3 regions of the Microbacterium sp. JZ101 genome follow, and region 2 is predicted to be linked to each of the others. Evidence: predicted binding sites of a transcription regulator. Region 2 holds the regulator's gene; each other region holds the start of a gene.
The links. The regulator HrcA, encoded in region 2, represses chaperone genes, less so after heat shock. The targets are predictions, from matches to a motif close to TTNGCACTCGNNNNNNNCGAGTGCNAA.
Positions count from the first base shown of each region.

Region 1 (9,863 bases), 1.8 Mb from region 2:
CTCACGATCGCGAGCGTCTCGCGCAGGTCGGCGATCGCCGCGCGCGTGCCCTCCTCGATCGCGAAGCCGAGCTGCGCGGAGAAGCGGGCGGCGCGCAGCATGCGCAGCGGGTCGTCTCCGAAGCTGACCCGCGGATCGATCGGCGTGCGCAGGACGCCGGCGACGAGGTCCTCCACGCCGCCGGTCGGGTCGACGAGCCGCACGTCGGGGACGCGCAGCGCCATCGCGTTCACGGTGAAGTCGCGTCGCGTGAGGTCGGCCTCGAGGGTGTCGCCGAACTCGACGGTCGGCTTGCGCGTCTCGCCGTCGTAGCTGTCGGCCCGGTAGGTCGTGATCTCGACCTGCTCGCCCTGCACGCGCGCGCCGATCGTGCCGAATGCCCGGCCGATGTCCCACTGCGCGGAGGACACCGGCGTGACGATCCGCAGGATGTCGTCGGGGCGCGCGTCGGTCGTGAAGTCGAGGTCGTTCGTCGTCCGCCCGAGGAGGGCGTCGCGCACGGGTCCGCCGACGACCGCGAGGTCGTGGCCCGCATCGGCGAACGCCTGCGCGAGGGTCGCGACCACGGGCGACGCCGCGAGGTCGCCGAGGCGCGCGAGACCGGCGGCCATGTTGAGCATGGCTTCCAGGGTACCGGGCGGTCGCAGGGCGGCCCCCGAGACTAGCGTCCGTCGTCGAGGCCTACGGCGGGTGCACTGGTCTCGACGACGAGCGCTAGTCTCACGGTCCCGCGGGGCGGCCCGGGGCCGGGGCCGGACCCGGGGGGCCGGGGGCGGGGTCAGGCGGGGGCGAGGAAGCCGTCGAGGACGAGCTCGCGGACGGCGGGCAGGAGCCCCGCACACAGCGCGTCCTCGTCCGTCTCGAGCAGCTGCGCGAGCGCCGCGACGATCTGACCCAGGGCGAGTTCCCCATCGCACGCGCCGACGAGCGCGGCGAGCGCCGGGTCGGCCTGCACGGAGCGCCCGAAGCCGCCGCCCTGACGCAGCTCGATCACGCTGGGGTCCGCGGCGCCGGGGAGGTGGTGACGCGACTCGGTGACGTCGGGCGCGGCCCGCAGGTGCAGGGCGAGCAGCTCGGCGTCGGCGAGGGGCGCGATGCGGTCGTGCGCCGCGAGCACCGCCGCGAGATGCGTCCCGAGCGCGCCCTCCGACGGGATCGCCTGCGTGACGCGCTCATAGCGCGCGAGCCGCGGCGCGCCATCCGCCCTCCTCAGGAGCACGTAGCCGAAGCCGATCGCCGTGACGCCTCGCTCCGAGAAGTCGTCGAGCCAGGCGTCGAGGAGTCGGTCGTGCGCGGGGCTGCCAGGGGTCGTGCCGCCGTCGCGGATCCACATCTCGGCGTAGGCGATCGGGTCGAGCTCCTCGCGCTCGATCACCCACGCCTCGAGAGCGACGTCGGACGCCTCGACCCACGCGCGCATGCGGTCGAGCCCGGGCACGCCGTCCTTCGTCTCCCAGTTCGCGAGGAACTGCGCGGTTCCGCCCGGAGCGAGGTGGCGGCCGACGCCCGCGACGACCTGCTGCACGAGCGCGTCGCCGACGAGCCCTCCGTCGCGGTACTCGTACTCGGGCACGCCCGTGACCCGCGGCGTGATGACGAACGGCGGATTCGACACGATGCGGTCGAACACCTCGCCGGCGACAGGGTCGAACAGCGACCCGGCCCGCGTGTCGATGCCCGTCGCGCCCGCGAGCGCCGCGTTCAGCGCCGCGAAGCGGAGGGCGCGCCGGGAGATGTCCGTCGCGACGACCCGGTCGGCGAAGCGACGGGCGCGCAGGGCCTGGATGCCGCACCCCGTGCCGAGGTCGAGGACGGTCCGCACGGGAGTCGGAAGCTGCAGACCGGCCAGCGTGAGGGATGCTCCGCCCGCGCCGAGCACGTGATCCTCCGCGAGCGCGCCCCCGCCCAGGGCGATCTCGTCGAGGTCGCTCGCGAGCAGCCACTCGCCCGGACCGCGGTCGTCGTGGAAGGACTGGGGGCGGATGACCGCGAGCGGCGCGACCACGTCGGCGTCGACCGCGGCGAGTCCGAGTGCGACGAGCCCGCTGGCGCCGACCCGGGGGAGCGCGGCGTCGACCGCGGCGAGCGGCTGCCCGACGCCGAAGACGAGCAGCCGCGCGAGGACGGCGAGCGCGTCGTCGCGCTCGCGGATGGCCCGGAGGGCGGGGGCGCGGAGCCCGCGCCCGATCGCGTCATCGGCCTCGACTCCCCACATCGCGCGCAGCGCCTCGGATCGGAACCGCGCGGCCGAGAGGTCGGCGGCGAGGTCGCGGCACAGGGCGGGATCGGGGCGCGGGGTCACCCGACCATTCAACCGCGCGCTCGTGTCATCCGCTTCCCCGCGCCGCTCCGAGCGAGCTCGAAGGGAGCTCACAGCGCACTTTTAGCACTCTCCCCCTGAGAGTGCTAATTTGAAACATGAGTCGATGCGACTCAAGGTGATGTTGCGAACAGCGCCGAGCGAACAGAGGAGGACGATCACGATGGCGATGTTCTTCGATCCGTTCCGTGAGTTCGACCGGGTGGCCGAGCAGCTCTTCGACCGCCAGGGCCCCCGCCTCATGCCGATGGATCTCTACCGCGACGGAGACCACTACGTGCTGAGCGCCGACCTTCCCGGCATCGATCCCGGAAGCGTCGACATCGATGTCGACGGCCAGCTCCTGACCATCCGCGCGCAGCGGACGGGCCGCAGCGAAGAGGGCGTGAAGTGGATCACGCGCGAGCGGCCGACGGGCGCGTACATGCGTCAGCTGAACCTCGGCCAGGGCATCGATACCGAGCGCATCACGGCGACCTACGAGAACGGCGTGATGAGCGTGCTCATCCCGATCAGCGAGAAGGCGAAGCCGCGCAAGATCGAGGTGCAGCGCTCGGGCGACAGCAGCCAGACGCTGACGGCCCCCGAGCTCACCTCCTGATCCCCCGGATCATCCGCGCGCAGAGGGAGAGGGGCAGATGCGATCGCATCTGCCCCTCTCCCTGTGCGCTGGCTATGCGTCGCGACGCGCGCCCTCCGACGGCGTCACCGTGAAGGTGTGCGGCGCCCGGAAGCCGCGTTCCGCGAAGGCCGCACGGGCCGCCTCGGCGACGACGTCGACCCGATCGGCGTCCACGAGCGCGATCGCCGCGCCGCCGAAGCCGCCGCCGGTCATGCGCGCGCCGATCGCACCCGCCGCGAGCGCGGCCTCGACGGCGGTGTCGAGCTCGGGGACCGAGATCTCGAAGTCGTCCCGCATCGACGCGTGCGACGCGACGAGGAGGTCGCCGATGGCCCGCGGCCCGGCCGAGCGCAGCGTGGCGACGGTGTCCAGCACACGCTGGTTCTCCGTCACGATGTGCCGCACCCGGCGGAAGGTCACCTCGTCGAGCGTCTCCTCGGCGCGCGCGAGGTCGTCGACCGACAGGTCGCGCAGCGAGGGCACGCCCATGTCGGCCGCGCCCTTCTCGCACGAGGCCCGGCGCTCGCGATAGCCGCCCGTCGAGTGCGCGTGCGTGACCTGGGTGTCGATGACCAGCAGGGCGAGCCCCTCCCGGGCGAAGCCGAGGTCGACGGACTCCGTCGCGAGGGTCCGGCAGTCGAGGAAGGTCGCGGCGTCGGGCCGGCCGAGCGTCGACGACACCTGGTCCATGATGCCCGTCGGCGCGCCGACCGCCTCGTTCTCCGCCGTCCGCCCGATCTTCGCGATCGAGAGGCCGTCGAGCCCGAGCTCCCACAGATCGCTGAGCGCCGACGCCGTCGCCCCCTCGATCGCCGCCGACGAGGACAGTCCCGCGCCGACCGGCACGTCCGATGCGAGGGCGATGTCGAGGCCGCCGACGTCGGATGCGCTGCGCCCGGTCGCCGCGAGGGCGGCCCAGGCGACGCCGAGGGGATAGGCGGCCCACTCGGGCACCGATCCGCTCTGCACGGCGTGACCCGCTGCGCCGTCGAAGGTGGCCGCGAGCGCGTCGATCGACAGCTCGAACGGGACCCGGTCGAGGGTCGAGACGACCCGGAGAATGCGGTCGCCTCGCATGCCGACCGCGGCATACGTGCGGTGCTCGATCGCGAACGGGAGCACGAAGCCCTCGTTGTAGTCGGTGTGCTCCCCGATGAGGTTGGCGCGCCCCGGCGCCGACCAGACGCCCACCGGCTCTCCGCCGGTGAGCGAGCGGAGCAGCTCGATCGCCTCGTGCTGCGCGGTCATGCCCCCACCGCCTCGCGCAGTCGCTCTGCGGTCTGCTCGGGCGGGACATCCCCGATCCACGCTCCCATGGCGGCCTCCGATCCGGCGAGGTACTTGAGCTTGTCGGCCGCGCGACGCGGCGAGGTGAGCTGCAGGTGCAGCCGCGCCGTGTCCCTCCCGACATCCACGGGCGCCTGATGCCACGCCGCGATGTACGGCGTGGGGGTGTCGTAGAGACGGTCCACGCCCCGCAGCAGACGCAGGTACACCGAGGCGAGCTCGTCGCGCTCGGCGTCCGTGAGAGCGGCGAAGTCGGGAGCGTGGCGCCGTGGCGCGAGGTGCACCTCGACGGGCCATCGCGCGGCGAACGGCACGTACGCGATCCAGTGCTCGGCCTCGAGCACGACGCGGGGGCCCTGCTGCTCGAAGGTGATGATCCTCTCGAACAGATCAGCGCCCTCGCGCTCGATGGCCTGCAGCAGGAGCTTCGTGCGCGGCGTGATGTAGGGGTACGCGTAGATCTGGCCGTGGGGATGGTGCAGCGTCACGCCGATCTGCTCGCCCCGGTTCTCGAACGGGAAGACCTGGCGGATGCCCGGCAGGGCCGAGAGCGCGGCGGTGCGGTCTGCCCATGCCTCGATGACGGTCCGAGCGCGGGTCTCCGTCTGCGTGCCGAAGGAGCCCTCGCGCTCGGGGCTGAAGCACACGACCTCGCAGCGGCCGACCGACGTGCGGCTGCGGCCGAGCCCCGGCGCGTCGAGGTCGTCGAGGCCGAGCGGCGGGTCGACGGCGGCGGGCGCGTCCCCCGTGGCGACGTCGAGTGCCGGGCCGAACGACGGCGACTTGTTCTCGAAGACCGCGACGTCGTAGAGGCTCGGCACCTCCGACGGGTTCGTCGGCGTCTGCGGGGCGAGCGGGTCGAGCTCGGCCGGCGGCAGGAACGCCCGGTTCTGGCGCGCGGCGGCGACCGAGATCCAATCGCCCGTGAGCACGTCGCGACGCATCGTCGCCGTCTCGGGCCGCGGACCGAGCTCGCGCTCGTCGATGCGCCGCTCCTCGGGCAGCGTCGTGCCCGGGTCGTCGTAGTAGATGAGCTCGCGCCCGTCGGCGAGACGCGCGACGCGCTTGACCACGCCGGCGCCCAGCGTCGTCCCCGGTGCCACCATGGCTCCTCCGTTCCTGCGCGATGCCGCGCGTGTTGACGTCAACATGGATGGTAGTGCAAAGTGGGTCGCAGGAGAAGGGAGACCCCATGGCGCAGGTGTCGGCCGCCGACGTCGCCCGACTCGCCGGGGTCTCGGGCCAGACCGTCTCGCGCGTCGCCAACGGATCTCCTCGCGTCGACCCGACGACCCGCGCGCGGGTCGAGGCGGCCATGGCTCAGCTCGGCTATCGGCCGAACCGCACCGCGCGCGCCCTGCGGACCGGGCGCACCCGCACGATCGGCGTCGTCGTGCGCACGCTGGCCTCGGTCGGCAACACCCGCGTGCTCGAGGCCGTCACGCAGGCCGCGTCGGCCCGCGACCACGCCGTCCTCGTGGTGACGCTCTCGGAGGACGCCGAGCGCGCCGACACGGCGTTCGCGGCGCTCGCTGACCACGGCGTCGACGGCGCCGTGGTCCTCAACGAGGCGACACCGAGCATCCACGAGGCCGCGGAGCCCGGGTTCCCCGTCGTCGCGGTCGACGCCGACACGAGCGAGCGGTTCACCGTCATCTCGTCGGATCACGCCGGCGGCGCCGAGAGCGCCACCGCGCACCTCCTCGCGCAGGGGCACGCCTCCGTGCATCACCTGGCCGGCCCCGCGGGCTCGTTCGCCGCCGCCGAGCGCGAACGGGGATGGCGCGCCGCCCTCGCGGCGAGGGGCGCGACCGCGCCGCGTCCTCTGCGCGGAGACTGGACGGCCGCGACCGCCCGCGATCTCGCGGAGGAGCTCGTCGCGGACCCCGCGGTCACCGCGGTCTTCGCGGCGAACGACCAGATGGCGCTCGGCGCCCTGCACGCCGCCCACGCAGCGGGGCGCGACGACCTCGCGGTCGCCGGGTTCGACGACGTCGTCGACGCGGCGGACTACTGGCCGCCGCTCACGACGGTGGCGCAGGACTTCGACGAGCTCGGCTCGACCGCGGTCGACCTGCTCCTCGCGCTGCTCGCGGGCGACGCCGTGGCCGACCGCACGATCGTGCCGACGCGCCTCATCGTCCGCGAGAGCTCGCTGCGGCCCCGGTGACCACTGCGGCACGCCTCGCAGGGCGCGCCCAGCCGTGTTCGTAGGATTGAACGGTCCCGTGCGCCCTCGCACGACCCGATGAGCAGGATGTCCATGACCCACCGCCGCACGGCCGAGGCACGCAGCTGTCTGCGACGTCTGGGCGCGCCGACCGCGGTCCTGCTCGCGCTGCTCCTGGGCGCCCAGCCCGCGCTCGCGTCGGTCCCCGATGCGACCTCCGAGCCATCCGATGCGCCCCGCCGTCACGTGACCGCTCCGAAGGAGAGCGGGCAGGAGGCGCGGGTCGGCGTCCCCGCAGACGCGGACGGCGACGACGACCAGGCGCCCGCTCTCTCGCTCCTCCCCGCGCAGCAGGGAGTGCTCGGCGCCGACGCCGCCCTCAACGCGACGGCGACGATCGCCAACCCCGGCGCGGAGGCGCTGCCGGCGGGCACGCTCCGCCTCGACATCGCGCGCTCGGCACTCGGCGACCGCGCCGCGCTGGACGCCTGGCTGGCGTCGGGCGAGGCCGACGGAGACTTCGCGACGCTCCAGACCGCACCGGTCGACGAGGTCGGCGGAGGCGCGAGCGCGACCGAGGAGCTCTCGGCCGCGGCGGATGTCGCCGGCCTCGAGGGCCTCGCAGCCGGCGTCTACCCGCTGCGCGCGACGCTCGGCGCAGGCGCGTCCGCGATCGAGGGCCGCAGCGTCGTCGTGGTCGCCGACGGCGAGCGCGCGCCGGTCTCGGTCATCGTCCCGATCACCGCGCCGCCGACCGCGGCGGGGCTCCTCACGGCCGACGAGATCGGCACCCTGACCGGCCCCGACGGCGCGCTGTCGCAGGCGCTCGAGGCCGTCGCCGGCACGACGGCCGTGCTCGCGGTCGATCCGGCCATCCCGGCGGCGATCCGCGCGCTCGGCACGGCAGCGCCCGCTGCCGCCCTCGAGTGGCTCGAGCGGCTCGAGGAGCTGCCGAACGAGCGCTTCGCCCTCCAGTTCGGCGACGCCGACGTGACACCGCAGATCCAGGCGGGCCTCGCGGCGCCGCTCGCGCCCACGAGCCTGCGCGCGTTCGAGAGCGGCGAGAACTTCGCGGCACCGGAGCCGACGCCGTCGGCCACGCCCGCCGCGGAGGAGGAGCCCGCCGCGCCGGATGAGCCCGCCTACCCCTCCCTCGAGGAGCTCCTCTCCATCGGCGAGGAGGCGGCGCGCGTGTACTGGCCGGCCGAGGGATCCGCGGGCCCCGACGTCGTGTCCGCTCTCGCCGTGGAGGGAGCGACCACGCTCATCCCCTCGACGTCGACCGCCGAGGGAGCAGAAGGAGCCGCCGTGCCCGCGCGCGCCGACGGCGCGCTCGTGTACGACGAGGCCATCTCCGAGGTGCTCAGCGCCGCCGCGCTCGACCAGAGCGCGCACGAGGACGATCTCGTCGAGGCCTCCGCGGAGCTGTGGTTCGCGGCGCACGAGACCGGAGGAGCTCCGCTCCTCGTCGCGCTCGACCGCCCCGCCTACCCGGCCGACGACGCGGAGGCGCCCACGGCCATCCGCACCGAGGAGAGCCTGCGCGACGCCATCGAGAGCGTCACCCGCAATGCGTCGGTCGAGGCCGTGCCGCTCACCGACGTCCTCGAGGCCGAGGCGCAGCCCGTCACCGTGTCCGAGGTCGCGCCGGAGCCGGAGCGCACCGCGGCGGTCTCGGCCTTCACGGCCGCCGAGCCGGGCCTCGCGCACATGGCGTCGGCGCTCGACGAGCCCGAGCTGCTCACCGGCCAGGCGCGCGCCGAGGCCCTGCAACTGCTCGGCGTCGGATGGACCGACGACCCCGACCGCTGGCGCGAGGCCATCGGCGCGCACGCCGAGCTGACCGCTCAGCGCGTCGACGGCATCGGCGTCACGGTGTCCGACCAGGTGCAGCTTCTGAGCGCCGAGGCGCCGCTGCCGGTCTGGGTGCGCAACAGCCTCGCGTGGCCCATCACGGTCGTGCTCGAGGTGCAGCCCGACAACGTGCGCCTCGACGTGCAGGAGCGCATCGAGGTGCAGGTGCCGGCGGGCAGCAACCCGCGCGTCGAGATCCCCGTCGAGGCGCGCGTCGGAAGCGGCGAGGTGCAGCTCGCGGTCTCGCTGTTCACGGCATCGGGCGAGCAGATCGGCGGCGTGCAGACCATGGACGTGACCGTGCGCGCCGAGTGGGAGCGCATCGGCATCGCCGTGCTCGTCGCGATCATCGTGCTGCTCGTCGTGGGCGGCGTGATCCGCACGGTGCTCCGGCGACGCCGGCGGATGGCCGAGCGCGCGGATGCGGATGGCGCGGATGCGGACGGCGCGACGGCGGACGGCGCGGATGGCCCGCCCGCAGGGGAGAGGGACGCATCGGATGACTAGCCTCGGCCGCTCCAGCGCCATGATCGCGGCCGGGACGCTCGCCTCGCGGGTCACGGGTCTCGTGCGCTCGATCGTCCTCATCGCGGCGGTCGGCTCGTTCGGCAACGCCTCCGACGCGTTCACGGCGGCGAACCAGCTGCCGAACAACATCTTCATGATCATCTCGACGGGCGTCCTGACGGCCGTGATCGTGCCGCAGATCGTGAGGTGGAGCGCGCGCGAGGACGGCGGGGCCTCGCACATCTCGAAGTTCATGACGCTGGGCGGTGTGCTGCTCGCGGGCGCGAGCGTGCTCGCGATGATCCTCGTCTGGCCGCTCATCTGGCTGTACGGCGCCCGGTTCGACCCCGACACCATCGCGCTCGCGGTCGCCTTCGCCTACTGGTGCCTGCCGCAGATCTTCTTCTACGGGATGTTCGCGCTGCTCGGCGAGACGCTCAACGCGCGCCGCGTGTTCGGCCCGTACGCGTGGGCGCCGATCGTCAACAACGTCGTCTCGATCGCGGGATTCGGCGTGTTCATCGCCGTGTTCGGCGGCCATCAGTCGTCCCTCGCGCAGTGGACGACCGCAGACGGCAGCTGGAACCTCCCCAAGGTCGCGCTCCTCGGCGGCGTCGCGACGCTCGGCATCGTCGCCCAGATGTTCGTCCTGCTGTTCTTCTGGCGACGCACGGGGCTGAGCATCCGCCCCGACTTCCGCTGGCGCGGCATGGGCCTGCGCGAGGTCGGCAGCCTCACGAGCTGGACGTTCCTCATGATGGTCATCGGCCAGCTCGTGTCGATGTACCAGCAGAGCACGATCTCGGACGCGTCCGGGCAGGCGTCCGTGACCGTCTGGTTCACGTCGTGGCTCGTGTTCATGCTCCCGTACTCGGTCATCGTCCTCTCGATCGGCACCCCCTACTTCACCCAGCTCAGCGAGCACGCGGCTGCCGGGCGCGACGACGAGGTGCGCGCCGACATCGGCCGGGCCATCCGGATGCTCGGGCTGCTCTGCGTGCTCGCCACGGCGGCCGTCATGGCGGCGGCGGCGCCCGTCGCCCGGATCTTCACCGAGAACGGGGAGCAGGCGGTCGAGGCCTCCCTCGTGCTCATCGGATTCC
Region 1 covers NZ_CP096400.1:3,567,027-3,576,889, reverse strand. The annotation lists gene M1D56_RS16440 (CCA tRNA nucleotidyltransferase) at 1-620, opposite strand, end outside; gene M1D56_RS16435 (DUF7059 domain-containing protein) at 779-2,302, opposite strand; gene M1D56_RS16430 (Hsp20/alpha crystallin family protein) at 2,484-2,921, shown strand; gene galK (galactokinase) at 2,994-4,190, opposite strand; gene galT (galactose-1-phosphate uridylyltransferase) at 4,187-5,332, opposite strand; gene M1D56_RS16415 (LacI family DNA-binding transcriptional regulator) at 5,422-6,399, shown strand; gene M1D56_RS16410 (DUF6049 family protein) at 6,493-8,760, shown strand; gene murJ (murein biosynthesis integral membrane protein MurJ) at 8,753-9,863, shown strand, end outside.
Region 1: a site for HrcA is predicted at 2,384-2,410, ahead of M1D56_RS16430 (Hsp20/alpha crystallin family protein). Genes of this name have one in related genera too.

Region 2 (9,863 bases):
CGAGCCGGGGCGCGCGACGTCGGTCGGCTGGCGCAGGGGATCCGGGCCCGCGGCGAGCACGACCTCCCCGAACGTGTTCGTCGCGTAGGTGTCGGAGACGGTGAACTCGCCGGCGGGCGCGACGAGCATCGACTCCAGGCGCTCGCGCTCCGCGTCGGTCGCGGGCCAGCCCACGACGGCGGGCTCGACCGGCGCGGCGTCGGCGACGATCTCGGCGCCTCCCGCGCCGACGACGAGCTCGGTCAGGCCGTAGTGCTCCTTGACCTCGCCGGTGACCCGCACGGTGTCGCCGATCGCGACCGCGCCCACGGTGGCGGCCGAGTAGATGAAGATCGCGTCCGACGCGACATGCGCGGCCGGGTCGAGCTCGCCGCCGGTGCCGGGGGTCTGGAGGACGTAGCCGTCGAACCCGCCCGTCGGGTAGTGGGCCGTGACGACGCCCGTCGTCGTCACGGTCTGCCCGACGAGGGGCGAGGCGTCGCCGGTGCCCTGGATCTCCGCGATCTCGACGGGCTCCCCGGGCGTCGGAGTGGGCGTCGGAGTGGGCGTGGGAGTGGGCGTCGTGTCGCCGCCGAGCGGCTCGGGCGTGGGCGCACCCGTGACGAAGTCCGCGCCGTTGTCGGCCGTGTTCGCGCCTCCCGTGCGGGCGATCGCCGTCGCGTTCGTCGTGGCGGGCGCTGCGGAGCCGGCGAAGTCGGTCGCGCCGCCCCAGCCCACGTAGTCCACGACGGGCGCCGCCGTCGCGAGGCCGGTCGCACCCGACAGCGGCGTCACCTGCGAGACGAGCGCCACCTTGCCCTGGGATCCGCTCATCGCGATGCCGCCGTCGACATCCGCCTCGACGTCGGGGAGGGCGGTGTTCGAGCCGTAGGCCTGCCCGACCACGAGCGTCTCGTCGGGCGGCAGCACGACATCGCCGAGCGGCGTGACCTGCCACGTCGCGCCCGTCGCCGAGGCGTACTGGACGCTCCAGCCGGCGAGGCTCTGCGGGGCGTCGGTCGTGTTCACGATCTCGACGAAGTCCCGGCTGAATGCGGCGCCGCTGTTGCCGCCGCCGCCGTACACCTCGTTGATGAGGACGCCGTCGCCGGGAGAGACGGCGGCATGAGCCGCGACGGGGGCGAGCAGCGCGGCCGCGACCGATGCGGTCGCTGCCGCGGCGCACAGGCGCCGGGTGCGGCGCGGGGGAGAGGACTGCTGCACGATGGTCTCCTTCGGATGTGCAGGAGGGCGCGGCGGTCGCCGCACGGGAGGATGTCAGGCAATCGTCGTCGCATGAACGGCCGGTTACCGGGATCTCGCGCGGAAGCGGCGGCGCGTCGCGCGGCGACCCGGGCACGCGCGACGGCGCGCGGCCCGTAGAATCAGACGGATATGTCCCCTCGTGCCACGACTCCGCTCCCGCCTGCCGCGACACCGCCTGAGCGCATCCGCAACTTCTGCATCATCGCTCACATCGATCACGGCAAGTCGACGCTCGCCGACCGCATGCTGCAGCTCACCGGCGTCGTGTCCGACCGCGACATGCGCGCGCAGTACCTCGACCGGATGGACATCGAGCGCGAGCGCGGCATCACCGTCAAGAGCCAGGCGGTGCGTCTTCCGTGGCAGCTCGACGGCGACACCTATGCGCTGAACATGATCGACACGCCGGGGCACGTCGACTTCACCTACGAGGTCTCGCGCTCGCTCGCGGCGTGCGAGGGCGCGGTGCTGCTCGTCGACGCCGCGCAGGGGATCGAGGCGCAGACGCTCGCGAACCTCTACCTCGCGCTCGAGAACGACCTCACGATCATCCCCGTGCTCAACAAGATCGATCTCCCCGCGGCCGATCCCGACCGCTTCGCCAAGGAGCTCGCAGACCTCATCGGCGGCGACCCGGCCGATGTCCTGCGCGTGTCGGGCAAGACCGGTCAGGGCGTGGCGGAGCTGCTGGACCGCCTCGTCGCCGAGATCCCGGCACCCCGGGGCGACGCCGATGCACCCGCCCGCGCGATGATCTTCGACTCCGTCTACGACGCCTACCGCGGCGTCGTCACCTACGTGCGGATGGTCGACGGGCGCCTCTCTCCGCGCGAGCGCATCCAGATGATGTCGACGCGCGCGACGCACGAGCTCCTCGAGATCGGCGTCTCCAGCCCCGAGCCGACGCCCTCGAAGGGCCTCTCCGTCGGCGAGGTCGGGTACCTCATCACCGGCGTGAAGGACGTCCGCCAGTCGAAGGTCGGCGACACGGTGACCAACCAGCGCACGCCCGCGACCGAGCCGCTCCCCGGCTACACCGACCCGAAGCCGATGGTGTTCTCGGGGCTCTACCCGATCGACGCGAGCGACTACCCCGACCTCCGCGAGGCGCTCGACAAGCTCAAGCTCTCGGATGCCTCGCTCGCGTACGAGCCCGAGACATCCGTCGCCCTGGGCTTCGGCTTCCGATGCGGCTTCCTGGGGCTCCTGCACCTCGAGATCGTCACCGAGCGGCTCTCGCGCGAGTTCGGTCTCGACCTCATCACGACGGCGCCCAGCGTCGTCTACGAGGTCACGACCGAGACCGGGGAGAAGATCGTCGTCACGAACCCCAGCGAGTACCCCGACGGCAAGATCGGGGCGGTGTCCGAGCCGATCGTCAAGGCCTCGATCCTCGCGCCCAAGGAGTACGTCGGCACCGTGATGGAGCTGTGCCAGCAGCGCCGCGGCACGATGCTCGGCATGGACTACCTCTCCGAGGAGCGCGTCGAGCTGAAGTACACGATGCCGCTCGGCGAGATCGTGTTCGACTTCTTCGACCAGCTCAAGAGCCGCACGCAGGGCTACGCGAGCTTCGACTACGAGCCCGAGGGCCAGCAGGAGGCCGACCTCGTGAAGGTCGACATCCTCCTCCAGGGCGAGCGCGTGGACGCGTTCAGCGCGATCGTCCACCGCGAGAAGGCCTACTCCTACGGCACGACGATGACCGAGCGCCTGCGCAAGCTCATCCCGCGCCAGCAGTTCGAGGTTCCCATCCAGGCCGCCATCGGCGCGCGCGTGATCGCGCGCGAGAACATCCGCGCGATGCGCAAGGACGTCCTCGCGAAGTGCTACGGCGGCGACATCTCGCGCAAGCGGAAGCTGCTCGAGAAGCAGAAGGAGGGCAAGAAGCGCATGAAGATGGTCGGCCGGGTCGAGGTGCCCCAGGAGGCCTTCATCGCCGCGCTCTCCGGAGACGTCGAGTCGAAGGCCGGGAAGTAGCCAGGGGCTGCGGTTAGGGTGGACACCATGCGCCGGGAGACCTTCCGAGACGAGACGGTCGACTATGCCGCCGTCGGGGCGACGCAGGCTCCTGACCTGCTCCAGTACCCGCCGGAGCACAGCATCCCCGCGGCGTCCGCCTGGCGGATCGGCAGCGGCGAGGAGCGCTTCCGCACCGCGGTCGACGCCCTCCTGTCGTGGGGTGCGCTGAAGGGCGCGGGGCTCACGCTGAGCGACGTCCGGCCCGCTCCCGGCCCGACCTACACGGGCGTCAGCTTCGACGAGGCGGGCAACGCCGTCGCGCCGAGCCGATCGGATGCCGACCAGCGGTTCGACGCGGACGGAACGCCGTACGTCGGGGCGGGCACGACCGTCACCGTGCACGGCAAGGTGGGCGGCTCGCGCGCGGACGCCGAGCTGCGGGTCATCTTCGTGATCGAGGAGGCGCGTCGGGTGGGCTTCGCTCTCGGCACCGTCGGCGACTCGGTGGTGAGCGGCGAGGAGTCGTTCATGATCGAGTGGCGCGAGAACGACGAGGTGTGGTTCGAGGTGCGCGCGTTCGACCGCCCCATGACGTTCTGGAACCGCCTGTTCAAGACGCTCGTGCGCCGCCGTCGCAAGGCGCTCTTCGCGGGGTACCTCCGCGCGATCTCGCCGCTGTTCCACACCGGCTCCTGATGGCCGGCGCCCTCCCCGTCGGCGATCCCGCTCCCGCCGACGGCCGCCTCCCGCGCGATCTGCCGATCGATCCGGCGACGGATCTCGGCGTCTACCTGCACGTGCCGTTCTGCCGGGTGCGCTGCGGGTACTGCGACTTCAACACGTACACCTCCGAGGAGCTGCGCGGAGCCCGACAGGACGAGTACGCCGACGTCCTCCTGCGCGAGGTCGCGCTCGCGCGCGACGTGCTCGCCGAGGCGGGCGCGCTGCGTCCCGCGCAGACGGTGTTCTTCGGCGGCGGCACGCCGACGCTGCTGCCCGCCGGCGACCTCGCGCGCATGCTCGAGGGCGTGCGCGGCGCGTTCGGCATCGCGGACGGCGCGGAGATCACCGTCGAGGCGAACCCCGACACGGTGACCCCCGCGGTCGCGGAGGAGCTCGCGCGGGCGGGGGTCACCCGCATGTCGGTGGGCATGCAGTCGGCCGTGCCGCACGTGCTCGCGGCGCTCGATCGCACGCACACGCCGTCGAACGTGCGGACGGCGGTCGAGGCAGGGCGCTCGGTCGGGCTCGACGTGAGCGTCGACCTCATCTACGGCGCCCCCGGCGAGTCGATCGACGACTGGCGCGCGTCGCTCGAGGCCGCGCTCGCGCTCGAACCCGACCACGTCTCGGCGTACGCGCTCATCATCGAGGACGGGACGAAGCTCGCGCGGCAGATCCGCCGCGGCGAGGTGCCCGCGCCCGACGACGACCTCCAGGCCGACATGTACGAGCTCGCCGACCGCATGCTCGCCGACGCGGGCTTCGCGTGGTACGAGGTGTCGAACTGGGCGCGCGGCGACGGCCGTCGCTCGCGCCACAACCTCGCGTACTGGCGCGGCGCCGACTGGTGGGGCTTCGGTCCGGGTGCGCACAGCCACGTCGCGGGTCTGCGCTGGTGGAACGTCAAGCATCCCGCCGCGTACGCGCAGCGGCTCGCCGCGGGGGAGTCGCCGGCCGCCGGTCGGGAGCGCCCCGACGCGGCCGCGCAGCAGCTCGAGCGCGTGCTGCTGCACAGCCGCATCCGCGAGGGGCTCGCGATCGACGCGCTGCCGGATGACGCGCGGCGTGCGGTGGCCGGCCTCATCGCCGACGGCCTCATCGAGCCGGGGGCGGCACTCCGCGGGCGGATCGTGCTCACCCTCCGCGGCCGCCTTCTCGCGGACGCCGTAGTGCGGGCACTCACGGACTGAGGTCGGCCGAGCCGCGCAGGCGGCCGGCGCGCATGCCGTTCCCGGCCTCGGGTCGGTAGACTGGCACTCCGAGACATCGAGTGCCAGGAGAGGAGCGCGCACATGGTCAGCGACCGCGGACTGCAGGTGCTCCGGGCCATCGTGCAGGACTACGTCGACACGCACGAGCCGGTCGGCAGCCGCTCCATCGTCGAGCGGCACTCCTTCGGCGTCTCGGCGGCGACCATCCGCAACGACATGGCGCTCCTCGAGGACGAGGAGCTCATCGCCCAGCCGCATACGTCGTCGGGCCGCGTTCCGACGGACAAGGGCTACCGCGTCTTCGTCGACCACCTCGCCGAGCTGCGCCCGCTGTCATCGGCCCAGCGGTCGGCGATCGCGTCGTTCCTGGGCGACCCGGCCGACCTCGACGACCTCCTCGCGCGCACCGTCCGCCTCCTCACGCAGCTCACCGGACAGGTCGCGCTCGTGCAGTACCCGTCCTTCGCCCGGGCGAGCGTGACGCACGTGCAGCTCGTGCCGCTCGACGGCCGCCGCGTGCTCGTCATCATCGTGACCGACACCGGCCGCGTGTCGCAGCGCATCACGGGCCTTGCCGACGAGCTCGACGCGGAGTCGATCGAGCGGGTCGCCGCGCGCCTCGTGCCCCTCCTCGCCGGCCGCTCCGTGGCCGACGCGGCCGAGCAGCTGCAGCGCGGCGCCGAGCTCGCTGCCGCTCCCGTCAGCGCCGTCGATCGCGCGCTGCACAGGATCGCGCAGGCGGCAGCCGAGGAGCTCGACGAGTTCCGCCAGAACCGCCTCGTGCTGGCGGGCTCGGCGACCCTCGCGAAGCGCGAGCAGGACTTCCGCGGCAGCATCCATCCGCTCCTCGAGGCGATCGAGGAGCAGGTGACGCTGCTGCGGCTCATGAGCGAGATGGTCGCCGACGAGCAGGGTCTCTCGGCGAGCATCGGCCGCGAGAACGCGGCCTTCGGGCTCTCCGAGGCGTCGATCGTCGCGAGCGAGTACGACTCGGCCGTCGGCGCGGCGCGCATCGGCATCATGGGGCCCACGCGCATGGACTACCCCCGCAACCTCGCTGCGGCGCGGGCGGTCGCCCGCTACCTGACGAGGCTGCTGGACGAGGACGAGGGCCGGCGCTGACGCGTCGCCCGACGGATCGGAGCACGGGCGCACGACGCCCGCAGGAAGGCTGATGTGGCTGATCACTACGAGACCCTCGGCGTGTCGAAGGACGCGTCGCAGGAGGACATCAAGAAGGCGTACCGCAAGCTCGCGCGTCGCCTGCACCCGGATGTGAACCCCGCGCCCGAGGCCGCGGAGGAGTTCAAGTCGGTCACGCACGCGTACGACGTGCTCAGCGACCCCGAGCAGCGCCGCCGCTACGACATGGGCGGCGACGAGTCGCCGTTCGGCGGCGCGGGCTTCGGCGGATTCGGCGACATCTTCGAGACGTTCTTCGGCGCCTCGGGCGGCGGTCGCGGCGGTCGGCCGCGCTCGCGCCGAGAGCGCGGACAGGACGCGCTCGTCCGCGTGACGCTCGAGCTCGGCGATGTCGTGTTCGGCACGCATCGCGACATCGAGGTCGACACGGCTGTGCTCTGCGAGACCTGCCAGGGGTCCTGCTGCCAGCCGGGGACGAGCCCCGCGACGTGCGACATCTGCGGCGGCACGGGCCACGTGCAGCGCCAGGTGCGCAGCCTCCTCGGCAACATGGTGACGTCGCAGCCCTGCGGCGCGTGCCAGGGCTACGGCACCGTCATCCCGCACCCGTGCGCGACCTGCGGCGGCCAGGGCCGCGTGCGCTCGCGCCGCACCGTGTCGCTCGACATCCCCGCGGGCGTCGAGACGGGCCTGCGTCTGCAGCTGCCGGGCTCGGGCGAGGTGGGCCCCGCCGGCGGCCCGAACGGCGACCTGTACGTCGAGGTCACGGTCGCCCCGCACCGGGTGTTCAGCCGCGACGGCGACGACCTGCTCGCAACCCTCGAGGTGTCGATGACCGACGCCATCCTCGGCACGACGACCACCATCGCCGGGCTCGACGGCGAGGTCGAGGTCGAGGTGCGCCCTGGCATCCAGTCGGGCGAGGTGCTGACGATCAAGGAGCGCGGGATCACGGGGCTGCGCACCTCGCGTCGCGGCGACCTGCGCGTGGGCGTCCAGGTCGTCACGCCGACGAAGGTCGATCACCGCACGCGTCAGCTCCTCGAGGAGCTCGCGCGGCGCACGAAGGCGCCCGCGCCGCGCCTGGCCGAGTTCCACCAGGGGCTGTTCTCGAAGCTCCGCGACCGGTTCCGCGGCTAGGTCCCATGGCGCTGCACTTCCACGACGAGCGCGCGGGGGCGGTCTCGCCCGGCGGCGAGCTCGAGCTCACGGGTGCGGAGGCGCACCACGCCGCATCCGTGCGCCGCGTGCGCGTCGGCGAGGAGGTCACGGTCACGGATGGCCGCGGCGCGTGGCTCGCGGGCACGTGCGAGAGCGTCTCGCCGCAGCGCGTCGTCATGCGGATCGCCTCGCGCCAGGATCTGCCGCCCCAGTCCCCGCGGCTCGTGCTCGTGCAGGCGCTCGCGAAGGGCGATCGCGACGAGCTCGCGGTGCAGGCGGCGACCGAGCTCGGCATCGACGAGGTCGTGCCGTGGCAGGCGGCGCGCAGCGTCTCGCGCTGGCAGGGGCTGAAGGCGGAGAAGGGCCGCGCCCGCTGGGCCTCGATCGTCCGCGAGGCCGCGAAGCAGGCGCACCGGGCGTGGATCGCGGAGGTCTCGCCGATCGCGACGACCGCGCAGGTCGCAGAGCGCGCGGCGTCGGCGCGCGTGCTCGTGCTCGACCCGACCGCGCAGGCCGCTCTGACCTCGATCGACGTCGACGACGCCCGCGATCTCGTGCTCGTCGTCGGCCCCGAGGGCGGCATCGCGCCCGACGAGCTGGAGCGCCTCGCGGCCGCCGGCGCCGAGCGCGTGCGCCTCGGCGACACCATCCTGAGGACCTCGACCGCGGGCCCGGCGGCCCTCGCCGTCCTCAACGCGAAGCTCGGGCGCTGGTGACCGCGGTGGATAGACTCGACCGCATGAGCGAGCCGTCGATCTTCACGCGCATCCTGCAGGGCGAGATCCCGGGAACCATCGTCGCCGAGACCGAGCGCGTGTTCGTGCTGCAGGACATCAGCCCGCAGGCGCCCGTCCACCTCCTCGTCATCCCGAAGACGCAGGAGTACCGCGACGTCGTCGAACTCGCGGCGGGCGACCCCTCGCTCCTCGCCGAGATGGTCCAGACCGCGAAGGCGGTCGCCGAGGACCACGCCGGCGGGCAGTTCCGTCTGATCTTCAACACCGGCGCAGACGCGGGCCAGACCGTGTTCCACGTGCACGCGCACGTGCTCGCCGGAGAACTCCAGGAGAAGAGCCTCGTTGGCCACTGACCCCATGGGCGCCGCCCAGCCGGACGACGACGTCGTCACCCAGACCATCCACGCCGACGGCGTCGCGATGGTGCAGCTCCTCGGACCGCAGGACCGCCTCCTGCGCATGGTCGAGCGCGAGCACCCCGCCGTCGACGTCCTCGTGCGCGGCAACGAGATCACCCTGCGCGGGTCGGCCTCCGCCGTGCGCGCCGCGCGCGCCCTCGTCGACGAGCTGCTGCAGCTCACGCGCGAGGGGCACGACCTCGGCCCCGCCGACATCGCGACGTCGAACCGCATCCTCGAGCAGGGCGGGCCGCGCCCGAGCGAGGTGCTCGGCGAGGCGATCCTGTCGACCCGCGGCAAGGTCATCCGCCCGAAGACCCTCGGCCAGAAGAAGTACGTCGACGCGATCGACGAGAACACGATCGTCTTCGGCATCGGCCCTGCGGGCACGGGGAAGACCTACCTCGCGATGGCGAAGGCCGTGCAGGCCCTGCAGCGCCGCGAGGTGAACCGCATCATCCTCACGCGCCCCGCGGTCGAGGCGGGGGAGCGGCTCGGCTTCCTGCCGGGAACGCTGACCGACAAGATCGACCCGTACCTCCGGCCGCTGTACGACGCGCTCAACGAGATGATGGACCCCGAGCTCGTGCCGAAGCTCATGGCGAGCGGGACGATCGAGGTCGCGCCGCTCGCCTACATGCGCGGGCGCACGCTCAACGACTCGTTCGTCGTCCTCGACGAGGCCCAGAACACGACCCCCGAGCAGATGAAGATGTTCCTCACGCGCCTCGGGTTCGGCACCCGGATGGTCGTCACGGGCGACATCACGCAGGTCGACCTGCCGGGTGGGACGTCGGGGCTGCGGCTCGTCACGCGCATCCTCGACGGCGTCGACGACATCCACTTCGCACGGCTCTCGAGCGATGACGTCGTGCGCCACACGCTCGTGGGCCGCATCGTCGACGCCTACAGCGAGTACGACGAGAAGCGCGCCGCGCACCGAGCGGAGCTGGACGAGGCGCGCGAGTTCGCGAACCGCGCCGAGCGGCGCGGCGCGTCGCGCACGGGCGGTCCGCGCGACCGCAAGCCGAAGCGGGGGATCCGATGATCGACATCAACAACGAGTCCGCCATCGCGGTCGACGAGAGCGTCCTGCTGCGTCTGACGCAGCACAACCTCGCGCAGCTGCACGTCAGCCCCGACGCCGAGGTCGCGATCGTCCTCGTCGACGAGGGCGCCATGGAGGCGCTGCACGTGCAGTGGATGGACGAGCCCGGCCCGACCGACGTCCTGAGCTTCCCGATGGACGAGCTCCGACCGGGCACCGACGACATGCCGACGCC
Region 2 covers NZ_CP096400.1:1,798,218-1,808,080, reverse strand. The annotation lists gene M1D56_RS08435 (ExeM/NucH family extracellular endonuclease) at 1-1,203, opposite strand, end outside; gene lepA (translation elongation factor 4) at 1,375-3,225, shown strand; gene M1D56_RS08425 (DUF1990 family protein) at 3,253-3,903, shown strand; gene hemW (radical SAM family heme chaperone HemW) at 3,903-5,120, shown strand; gene hrcA (heat-inducible transcriptional repressor HrcA) at 5,223-6,263, shown strand; gene dnaJ (molecular chaperone DnaJ) at 6,318-7,424, shown strand; gene M1D56_RS08405 (16S rRNA (uracil(1498)-N(3))-methyltransferase) at 7,430-8,161, shown strand; gene M1D56_RS08400 (HIT domain-containing protein) at 8,185-8,535, shown strand; gene M1D56_RS08395 (PhoH family protein) at 8,540-9,628, shown strand; gene ybeY (rRNA maturation RNase YbeY) at 9,625-9,863, shown strand, end outside.

Region 3 (9,863 bases), 880 kb from region 2:
CGGGCAGACGCGCATCCTCCTCACGATGTCGCGCGACGGGCTCGTGCCGCGCGTCTTCGGGCGCATCTCGCCGACGACCCGCACCCCCGTGGCCGGCACCCTCATCACGGGCGCCGTGATCGCCGTCGCTGCGGGCATCGTGCCCCTCGGCGAGCTCGCGAACGCGACGAGCATCGGGACGTTCGCGGCCTTCACGGTCGTCAACGTCGCCGTCATCGTCCTGCGATACCGCCGCCCCGACCTGCCGCGCACGTACCGCGTGCCGCTCTTCCCCGTCGTGCCCGTCCTCGGCGCCGTGACGTGCCTCGCGCTCATGACGCAGCTCTCGGGCGGCACCTGGATCGCGTTCGGCTGCTGGATGGCCGTCGGCATCGCGATCTACCTCGCCTACGGCCGGAGGCACTCGCGGATCGGGGCGCTCGACGAGCGCGCCTACCGTGCGGCGATCGCGGGCGAGGCGAGCGGCTTCCGCGCCGCGCCCCGCGCTGGCAGACTTCCGGGATGACGCTCACCCTCCGCGATATGGACCCCTCCCGGCTGCCCGCCTGGATCGACCGCAGCCGCGGCGCGTATGCCGATGAGCTCATGGCGGCAGGGGAGGCGCCCGACGTCGCACGCGAGAACGCGCAGAAGAGCGTCGAGCGCGCCTTCCCCGACGGGCAGCTCGTCGCCGGCCACCGCGTGTTCGACGTCGTCGAGGGCGACGAGGTCGTCGGGTGGCTGTGGATCGGGCCCGATCCGAGCCCGGATGACACCGCCTGGTGGGTGTGGGACATCCAGATCCACGAGGCGCACCGCGGTCGCGGGCTGGGCCGGGCCGCCATGCAGCTCGGGGAGGAGCACGCCCGCTCGCAGGGAGCGCGGTCGATCGGGCTCAACGTGTTCGGCTCGAACACCGCCGCCCGGCGTCTGTACACGTCGCTCGGGTTCGAGATCAGCGCCATCCGGATGCACAAGACCCTCGACTGAGGGCGCGCGTTCCCGGCATTCCGTGACCGGCGGGAAACTACGCTGGAGAGCATGATCCTGGCCGTCGACACCTCCATCGGCTCGGGCGCGGCCGTCGTCGCGCCCGACGGCGAGATCCTCTCGGAGGCCGAGAGCGAGAACGCCCTCGGTCACGCCGAGGTGATCGGCACGCTCCTCGAGCGCGCGCTCGCCGACGCGGGCGTCGGGCCGGACCGCATCACGCATGTCGCCGCGGGAATGGGGCCGGGGCCCTTCACGGGCCTCCGCATCGGCATCGCCGCCGCGCGCGCGTTCGCCCTCGGCCGCGATGTTCCCGTGCTCGGCATCGCGAGCCACGACGCGGTCGCCGCGGAGCTGACGATCGCCTTCCCGACCGGCGGATTCGCCGTCGCGACCGACGCGCGCCGCAGGGAGAACGCCATCTCGATCTACGGCGACCTCGACGGATGGGGTCTGCCGCGCCGCATCGCCGGACCCGAGCTGCGCCCGCGCGACGCAGACCTCTCCGCGGACCCGCTGCTCGCGCCGCTGCGCGACCTCGACGGCGACCGGTTCGTTCTCGCCACGCGCATCCCGATCGGCGCGCTGGGCCGGCTCGCGGCCATCCGCCTCCGCGCGGGCGAGACGCGCGGCGTGACCGAGCCGCTGTACCTGCGCTCGCCCGACGTCACGGCGCCCGCGCCGCGGAAGCGGGTGGGCTCGTGAGCATCCGCGCGGCGACCGTCGCCGACCTCGACGCGATCATGGCGCTCGAGCGCAGCGCCTTCCCGACCGACGCCTGGAGCGAGGGCATGATGCGCGAGGAGCTCGCGTCGGAGCACGCGCACTACCTCGTGCTCGAGCAGGCCGGGCAGGTCGCGGGCTACGCCGGTCTGCGATCGCTCCCGGGCGCGAAGGACGCGGACGTCCAGACGATCGCCATCGCCGAGAGCGCGCGCGGCCGCGGGCAGGGCAGGGCGCTGCTGCGTCTCCTCCTCGAGGAGGCCGATCGCCGCCGCGTGCGCGAGGTGTTCCTCGAGGTCCGCGCCGACAACCCGGTCGCCCAGGCGCTCTACGCCAGCGAGGGGTTCGCCGAGCTCGGCCGGCGCCCGCGCTACTACCAGCCCGACGACGTCGACGCGATCGTCATGAAGCTCGACGTCCCCGCGTGGCGCGCCGCGCGCATCCCCGACCCGACCGATGCAGGAGCCTGCTCATGAACCGCGCCGAACCCCTCGTGCTCGGCATCGAGACGAGCTGCGACGAGACCGGCATCGGGATCGTCCGCGGCCGCACCCTCCTGTCCAACACGATCGCGAGCAGCATGGACGAGCACGCGCGCTTCGGCGGCGTCGTGCCCGAGGTGGCCGCCCGCGCGCACCTCGAGGCGCTGCAGCCGGCGATCGAGCAGGCCGTCGCCGAGGCGGGCATCCGGCTCGCGGACCTCGATGCCGTCGCGGTCACGAGCGGGCCGGGCCTCGCGGGTGCGCTCATGGTGGGGGTCGGCGCCGCCAAGGCACTCGCGGTGTCGCTCGGCAAGCCGCTCTACGCCGTGAACCACCTCGTCGGGCACATCGCGGCCGACATCCTCGCCGACGACAGCGAGCCGCTCGAGTACCCGACCGTCGCCCTGCTCGTCTCGGGCGGGCACACCTCGCTGCTGCTCGTCCGCGACCTCACGAGCGATGTCGAGCTGCTCGGCGAGACGGTCGACGACGCGGCGGGGGAGGCCTTCGACAAGGTCGCGCGCATCCTCGGACTGCCGTACCCCGGCGGGCCGGAGATCGACCGCGCTGCCGTCGGCGGCGATCCCGATGCCATCCGCTTCCCCCGGGGCCTCTCGCGCGCGAGCGACCGCGAGAAGCACCGCTGGGACTTCTCGTTCTCGGGCCTCAAGACCGCCGTCGCGCGGTGGACCGAGCAGCGCGAGGCCGAGGGCGAGGACATCCCGATGGCGGATGTCGCGGCGAGCTTCCGCGAGGCCGTCGTCGACGTGCTCGTGACGAAGGCACTGGATGCCTGCGCGGAGCACGACGTGCCGCGACTGCTTCTCGGCGGGGGCGTGATCGCGAACCGCCGTCTCCGCGAGGTCGCTCTCGCGCGCGCCGAGGCCGCGGGCGTGACCGTCCGGATCCCGCCGCTGCGGCTCTGCACCGACAACGGCGCGATGATCGCCGCGCTCGCCTCCGAGCTCATCCAGTCGGGCCACGAGCCCTCGACGCTCGCGTTCGGAGCGGACTCGACCCTGCCCGTCACCGACATCCAGGTCGCGCGCAGACCATGACCGAGCCGGAGGACGCGGCGAAGCTCGACGACGACGAGCTGCTGAACGCGGTGCCCTCCCGCTCCGACCGGCCGCGCCGCCGGGTCTCGCTCTCGAGCCCGTCGCTCGTGCTCGGGATGTTCGCGCTCACGATGTCGTGGTTCACGCCGTGGGTCGCGCCGCTCGCGCTCATCGCCGTCGTGCTCGCGGTCATCGCGCTCGTCCGCCGACATGCCGACCGGGCCCTCGCTTGGTGGGGATTCGGGTTCGGCGTCGTGGCGATCGCCTACTCCGGCGTCTGGGCGCTCTGGATCCTCGGCCAGCTCGGCGAGGCGCCCGTCATCGAGCTGCCGGCCGCGTAGCCGCTACACGCGGTCGGCGAGGATGGCGGCGCGCCGGCCGCCGATGCGCGTCACGAACAGCGTGGCCGATCCGTCGCCACGCAGATTGAGCTTCTTCCGGAGGAGCGCCGGATCGACGTCGACGCCGCGCTTCTTGATCTCGAGGGTGCCGATCCCGCGGGCGCGGAGCGCCTTCGCGAGCGCCTTGACGTCGGCGGGGAGCGTCTCGCGGACGCGGAACGACGAGACGAACGGCGTCGTCAGCGCGGCGTCGCCCGTGAGATAGGCGATGCCGGGAGCGATCGGGCCGGCCTCGAGCGACCGGGCGACCTCGCCGACGAGGCGCGCGCGGATGACGGCGCCCTCGGGCTCGTGCAGGAACGCCCCGAGCTCGTGCACCGGCTCGTCCTCGGTGTCGGCGGGAGCGGTGAGCTCGTGCGACGCGTCGCCGCGGATGACGAGCGCGGCCCGCCGCACGCCGTCGCGCGCGAGCGCCCCCGACCAGAGCACGAGCTCGACGGTCGACCCGTCGACGCTCACCCACTGCGCCTCGACCTCGTCCGGGATCGCCTCGCGATCGTGAGCCGGCCCGAGCTTCATGCCCACGGGCATCCGCTCGCCGAGCGCGTGCGCCCAGTCGAGCGCGGGGGAGTAGTCGGATGGCGCGACCCGGCGGGTCTCGGAATGACCGCTCGTGCGACGCGCGGGGTCGAGCCAGACCGCGTCCCAGCCGGAGAGGTCGACCTCCTCTGCGCGCTCGGAGCGCACCTCCACGGCATCCCCGAACGGCCGCAGGTTGTAGGCCGCGAGGGCCGCCGTCACAGGGTCCGCGTCGACTGCGAGCACCTCCATCCCGACGCCGGCGAACGCGAGCGCGTCGCCGCCGATGCCGCAGCCGAGGTCGGCCACGCGCTCGATTCCCGCCGCGCGCATGCGCCCTGCATGGTGCGCGGCCACGGCCATCCGCGTCGCCTGCTCGACCCCCGCGCGGGTGAAGAGCATGCGCGCCGCGAAGGGGCCGAACTTCGTCTCGGCCCGCGACCGCAGACGCACCTGGCCGACGACCGCCGAGACGAGGTCGGGGGAGTGGCCCGCGGCCCGGAGGCGCGATACCGTGCGGGCGACATCCGCCGTCGTCTCCACGGGGTCCAGCGCGTCGAGCAGGGCCAGGCCCTCGGCGGTCAGCAGCGCGTCGAGTTCTCCCTGCTCCATGCGTCCATTCTCGCGTGTCATCCTGTGTCCTCGAATTGGCACTCGCGTTGCGGGAGTGCCAGGTCCCGCCCTACACTGGCGTTAGCACTCTCGTCATGAGAGTGCGAACTGAGTCTTCCGTCGAAGCAACGAAAGAAGAGGTACACCGTGTCGGTTTCCATCAAGCCGCTCGAGGACCGCATCGTCATCAAGCAGGTCGAGGCCGAGCAGACCACCGCCAGCGGTCTGGTCATCCCCGACACCGCCAAGGAGAAGCCCCAGGAGGGCGAGGTCGTGGCCGTGGGCCCCGGCCGCATCGACGACAACGGCAACCGCGTTCCGCTCGACGTCGCCGTCGGCGACCGCGTCCTGTACAGCAAGTACGGCGGGACCGAGGTCAAGTTCGGCGCCGACGAGTACCTGGTGCTCTCGGCCCGCGACGTGCTCGCGGTCGTCGTCCGCTGACGACACGCCTTTCCTGAAGGGCCCGGCGCTTCGGCGTCGGGCCCTTCTGCATGCGCGCGATCCTGCCGAGGCTGCCGCGGTCTGGCAGGAATGCGCCGGAGGATGACCGCCGCGGCACCGTCCGGCCGCCCTCGCGGACCGCCTGCCGACCTAGGCTGGATCGGTGACCACGCTCTCCGCCACTGGATCCTCGGAACGCGAGCGGGCGCTCGGCACGGGGTACGGCTTCAGCGCCTACCTGCTGTGGGGTGTGCTCCCGCTCTACTTCGTCTTCCTCGCGCCGACCGGCCCGTGGGAGGTCGTCGCCTGGCGCGTCCTCCTCTCGCTCGTCTTCTGCGCCATCCTGCTCACCGTCGCGCGCGGATGGGGCCGGATGATCGCCGTGCTGCGGAACCCCCGTCTCGCGCTGTGGACGGCGATCGCCGGCGTCCTCATCTACGTCAACTGGCAGACCTTCCTCATCGCGACCCTCACCGGGCACGTCGTGGAGTCGAGCCTCGGGTACTTCATCAACCCGATCACGACGGTCGTCCTCGCGGTGCTCGTGCTGCATGAGCGGCTGCGCCCCGCGCAGTGGGCCGCGGTCGGCATCGCGGCCGTGGCGGTGGTCGTGATCGTCGTCGGATACGGCTCCGTGCCGTGGATCGCGCTCATCCTCAGCACGTCGTTCGGCCTCTACGGGCTCGTCAAGAACCGGATCGGCGGCGCGGTCGACGCGGTCAGCGGCCTCGCGCTCGAGACGATGTGGCTCGCGCCGGTCGCGGTCGTGCAGCTCGTCGTCGTCGCGGCGACGGCGGGGCTGACCTACGGCACCGTCAGCACGCTGCACACCGTGATGCTGTCGCTCGCGGGCGTCGCTACGGCCGTGCCGCTGCTGCTCTTCGCGGCAGGCGCCCGGCGCATCTCGCTGACGGCCGTGGGGCTCCTGCAGTTCATCGCGCCGATCCTGCAGTTCCTCGTCGGCGTCGTCGTGCTCCACGAGCCCATGCCGCTCGAGAGGTGGATCGGCTTCGGCATCGTCTGGGTCGCGCTCGTCGTGCTGAGCGTGGACATGATCCGGCACGCGCGCCGCCCCCGTCCGGCCCTGGAGCCCGAGCCCGTCGCCTGAGGTCGGGTTTCTGGGGCGGGGTCGCTCGGGCTTTCTGGGTCGAAGCGCGGCGGTTCCGGCCGCGGTCTTCGCCCGCTGAGGGTCACGGAGTCGGATGGCTGGGGCTGGCGTGCGCGTGTCGTGCGCAGGAGGCGACTCCAGCACCACCGGTCCGATTCCGGTGACCGTTGCGGCGGGTCGTGCATTTCGGGAAAACGCTTCCTCTCCTGGCTGACGCGTCGCTACTCTGCGAGTCAGTCGCCGTCCGCCGCGTCAAAGAGGACGCGGATCGCGGGCGGCGTGTCGAAGGGGACCCATCTTGAGACATGCTCATGCGCGGCGGCGCAGCCGCGCCATCCTGTCCGCGCTCGCGACGACCATCCTCTGCATCGCGGGACTGGCTCTCGCCGCCCCGGCCCATGCCGCCGGCACGAGCTGCACCGGCTCGACCGTGCACGGGGCCGCTGTGCAAGACGGCAGCACCTGGCGGGCGTATCGCGGCTCGACCCTCCTGTGGGAGGGTGCCGACATGCTCACGGCCATCAACACGGCCATCTCCGGCCTCGACGCGGGGAGGACGAGCAAGCAGCGCGTGGTCGTCAACGGATCCGGGACGATGAGCGCGAACGCCCGCATCACGATGCCGAGCTACACCACGCTCGAGTCTTGCGGCACGATCAACGTCACCGGCACCGGATCCGGGAATGTCGCGGGCGTCTACATGCGCGGCGCGCACGACATCGAGATCGCGCGGCTGCACCTGACGGGAACCCCGGTGTACGGGATCTTCGCGCGGAACGTCGACAACCTCCGCCTGCGCGACATCGACATGCGACTGAGCGGCGGCCTCGGCGTGCGCATCGACAACCTCGGCGACACGAGCGTGTACGCGAAGAACATCGTCATCGACAGCGTCTACGTCTCGGGCGCGGGGTCGCACGCCGTCGAGACGTACGGCGTGGACGGCCTCACGGTCGGCACTGTGACCGCTCGCGACGTGGCGCACTCCGGCCTCCTCCTCAACAACACGGTGAACGCGACGGTCGGCACGGTCGACGCCGTCGGCGCGGGCACGGGGACGGGCTATGCCGCGTTCCGCATCGCCAACAGGGCAGGTCGCATCGGCGACGCGTATCCGACGAACATCCGCGTCGGCACCGTCAAGGCGACCGGGGGCGGCCGGGGCGTCTTCTGCGTGTCGGAGAGCGGCGGACTCATCATCGACCGCGTCGAGCTCACGGATACCGGCAACAACCCCGTGCTCATCGAGAACTGCACGAATGTGAGCCTCGCCACGAGCGGCGGCACGATCTCGCGCGGCGACGTGCGCCTCGCCGAGCGGACGGAGTTTCCCGGCAACCGCGACATCACGCTGCGCAACCTCACGCTCATCAACGGCGCGCGCATCGTCGAGAACCCGTGTGCGGACAACCTTGTCATCTCGAACGTGACCGGGCCGATCGTGCGCTGCTCCTGACAGGAGGGGCTCGCGCGGGGCTCCGGAAGGAGCTCAGCGCGAGCCCTCTCCGCGGCCCGGCGGTAGCGAGGTGCGGCACGTCACGGGATTCGGATGGCTGCGGCTGGTGTGCGCGTGTCCTGCGCAGGAGGCTACTCGTGCCCCACGGATCCGATTCCGGTGACGGTTCTGGCTGCGGTCGTCGCCTGCCGCGGGTCGCGGATTCGGATGGCTGGGGCTGGCGTGCGCGTGTCGTGCGCAGGAGGCGACTCCTGCCCCACGGGTCCGATTCCGGTCACAGTGTGCCGGGCCCGGCGCCGCCAGCCGCGACTTCGCGCAGGCCCCGTCGTGCCATCCGCCTACCGCGCTTCGGCGCCCATCCGCAAGCGCCTTGTTTTCGGTTCACCGAAAAGCTACTTTTTCGGTATGCCGAAAAATCTCGTCCGGGGCGGCGCCGTCCTCGCGGCGGTCGCCCTGCTCTCGGGGTGCGCCGGGGGTGCCGCGCCCCCGGGTGACGACCGCCCGGTCGTCCTCACCACCTTCACCGTGCTCGCCGACATCGCCCGCAATGTCGCGGGCGAGCACCTCTCGGTCGAGTCGATCACGAAGGTCGGGGCCGAGATCCACGGCTACGAGCCGACGCCGGGAGACATCCGGCGCGCCGCCGACGCCGACCTCATCCTCGACAACGGCCTCAACCTCGAGGCGTGGTTCGCGCAGTTCGTGGACTCCGTCGACGTGCCGCACGTCGTCGTGTCGGAGGGCGTCGAGCCCATCGACATCGCCGGCGACGCGTACGCCGGCAAGCCCAACCCGCACGCCTGGATGAGCCCCGTCAACGTGCAGGTGTACGTCGACAACATGGTCGAGGCGTTCAGCGAGCTCGACCCCGAGCACGCCGACGACTTCGCGGCGAACGGAGAGGCCTACGCGCAGCAGCTGCAGGCCGTGCAGGACGAGCTCGTCGACGCGCTCGCGCCGCTGCCGGAGAACGAGCGGGCGCTCGTCACATGCGAGGGGGCGTTCTCATACCTCGCGCGTGACGCGGGGCTCACCGAGGCGTACATCTGGCCCGTCAACGCCGAGCAGCAGGCGACGCCTCAGCAGATCGCCGCCGCCATCGAGTTCGTCGAGGCGAACGGCGTCCGGGCCGTGTTCTGCGAGTCGACGGTGTCGGACAAGCCGATGCAGCAGGTCGTCGAGGCGACGGGCGCGGCGTTCGGCGGCACGCTCTACGTCGACTCCCTCTCCGAGCCGGAGGGGCCCGTTCCCACCTACCTCGACCTCATCCGGCATGACGCGTCGCTCATCGTCGAGGGGCTGACCGGATGAGCCCCGCGATCGAGGTCGCCGACATCACGGTCCGCTACCGAGACATCCTCGCTCTCGACGCCGCATCCGCGACGGTCGAGGCCGGGAAGGTGACGGCCCTCATCGGGATGAACGGGTCGGGCAAGTCCACGCTCTTCAAGACCGCGCTCGGGCTCATCCGCCCCGACGCCGGCAGCGTCCGCATCGAGGGCGGGTCGCCCGCCGTCGCCCGTCGACGCGGCATCGTCGGCTACGTGCCGCAGAGCGAGGACGTCGACTGGGCGTTCCCGGTCTCCGTGCGCGACGTCGTCATGATGGGGCGCTACGGGCGCCAGGGCCTGACGCGGCGCGCCCGCCCCGATGATCGCGCGGCCGTCGAGGAAGCCCTCGAGCGGGTCGACCTCGTCGATCTCGCAGACCGCCAGATCGGCCAGCTGTCGGGAGGCCAGCGCAAGCGCGCGTTCGTCGCGCGCGGCATCGCGCAGGAGGCGCGGATCCTCCTGCTCGACGAGCCCTTCGCCGGTGTCGACAAGCGCTCCGAGGCGACGATCGTGCGACTCCTTCGCGAGCTCGCGGCCGACGGCTGTGCGGTGCTCGTCTCGACCCATGACCTGCACGCGCTTCCCGCGCTGGCCGACGAGGCCATCCTCCTCCTGCGCAGGCCCCTCTTCCACGGCCCGGTCGGCGAGGCGCTGCGGCCGGAGAACCTCGCACGCGCCTTCGGGCTCGGGGAGGCCGCATGAACCCCCTCGACCTCCTCCTCGAGCCGCTGCAGTACGACTTCATGGTGCGCGCGCTCGC
Region 3 covers NZ_CP096400.1:922,582-932,444, forward strand. The annotation lists gene M1D56_RS04195 (APC family permease) at 1-505, shown strand, start outside; gene M1D56_RS04200 (N-acetyltransferase family protein) at 502-969, shown strand; gene tsaB (tRNA (adenosine(37)-N6)-threonylcarbamoyltransferase complex dimerization subunit type 1 TsaB) at 1,021-1,674, shown strand; gene rimI (ribosomal protein S18-alanine N-acetyltransferase) at 1,671-2,168, shown strand; gene tsaD (tRNA (adenosine(37)-N6)-threonylcarbamoyltransferase complex transferase subunit TsaD) at 2,165-3,232, shown strand; gene M1D56_RS04220 (hypothetical protein) at 3,229-3,573, shown strand; gene M1D56_RS04225 (THUMP-like domain-containing protein) at 3,577-4,764, opposite strand; gene groES (co-chaperone GroES) at 4,912-5,208, shown strand; gene rarD (EamA family transporter RarD) at 5,372-6,316, shown strand; gene M1D56_RS04240 (hypothetical protein) at 6,615-7,772, shown strand; gene M1D56_RS04245 (metal ABC transporter substrate-binding protein) at 8,178-9,083, shown strand; gene M1D56_RS04250 (metal ABC transporter ATP-binding protein) at 9,080-9,805, shown strand; gene M1D56_RS04255 (metal ABC transporter permease) at 9,802-9,863, shown strand, end outside.
Region 3: a site for HrcA is predicted at 4,800-4,826, ahead of groES (co-chaperone GroES). Genes of this name have one in related genera too.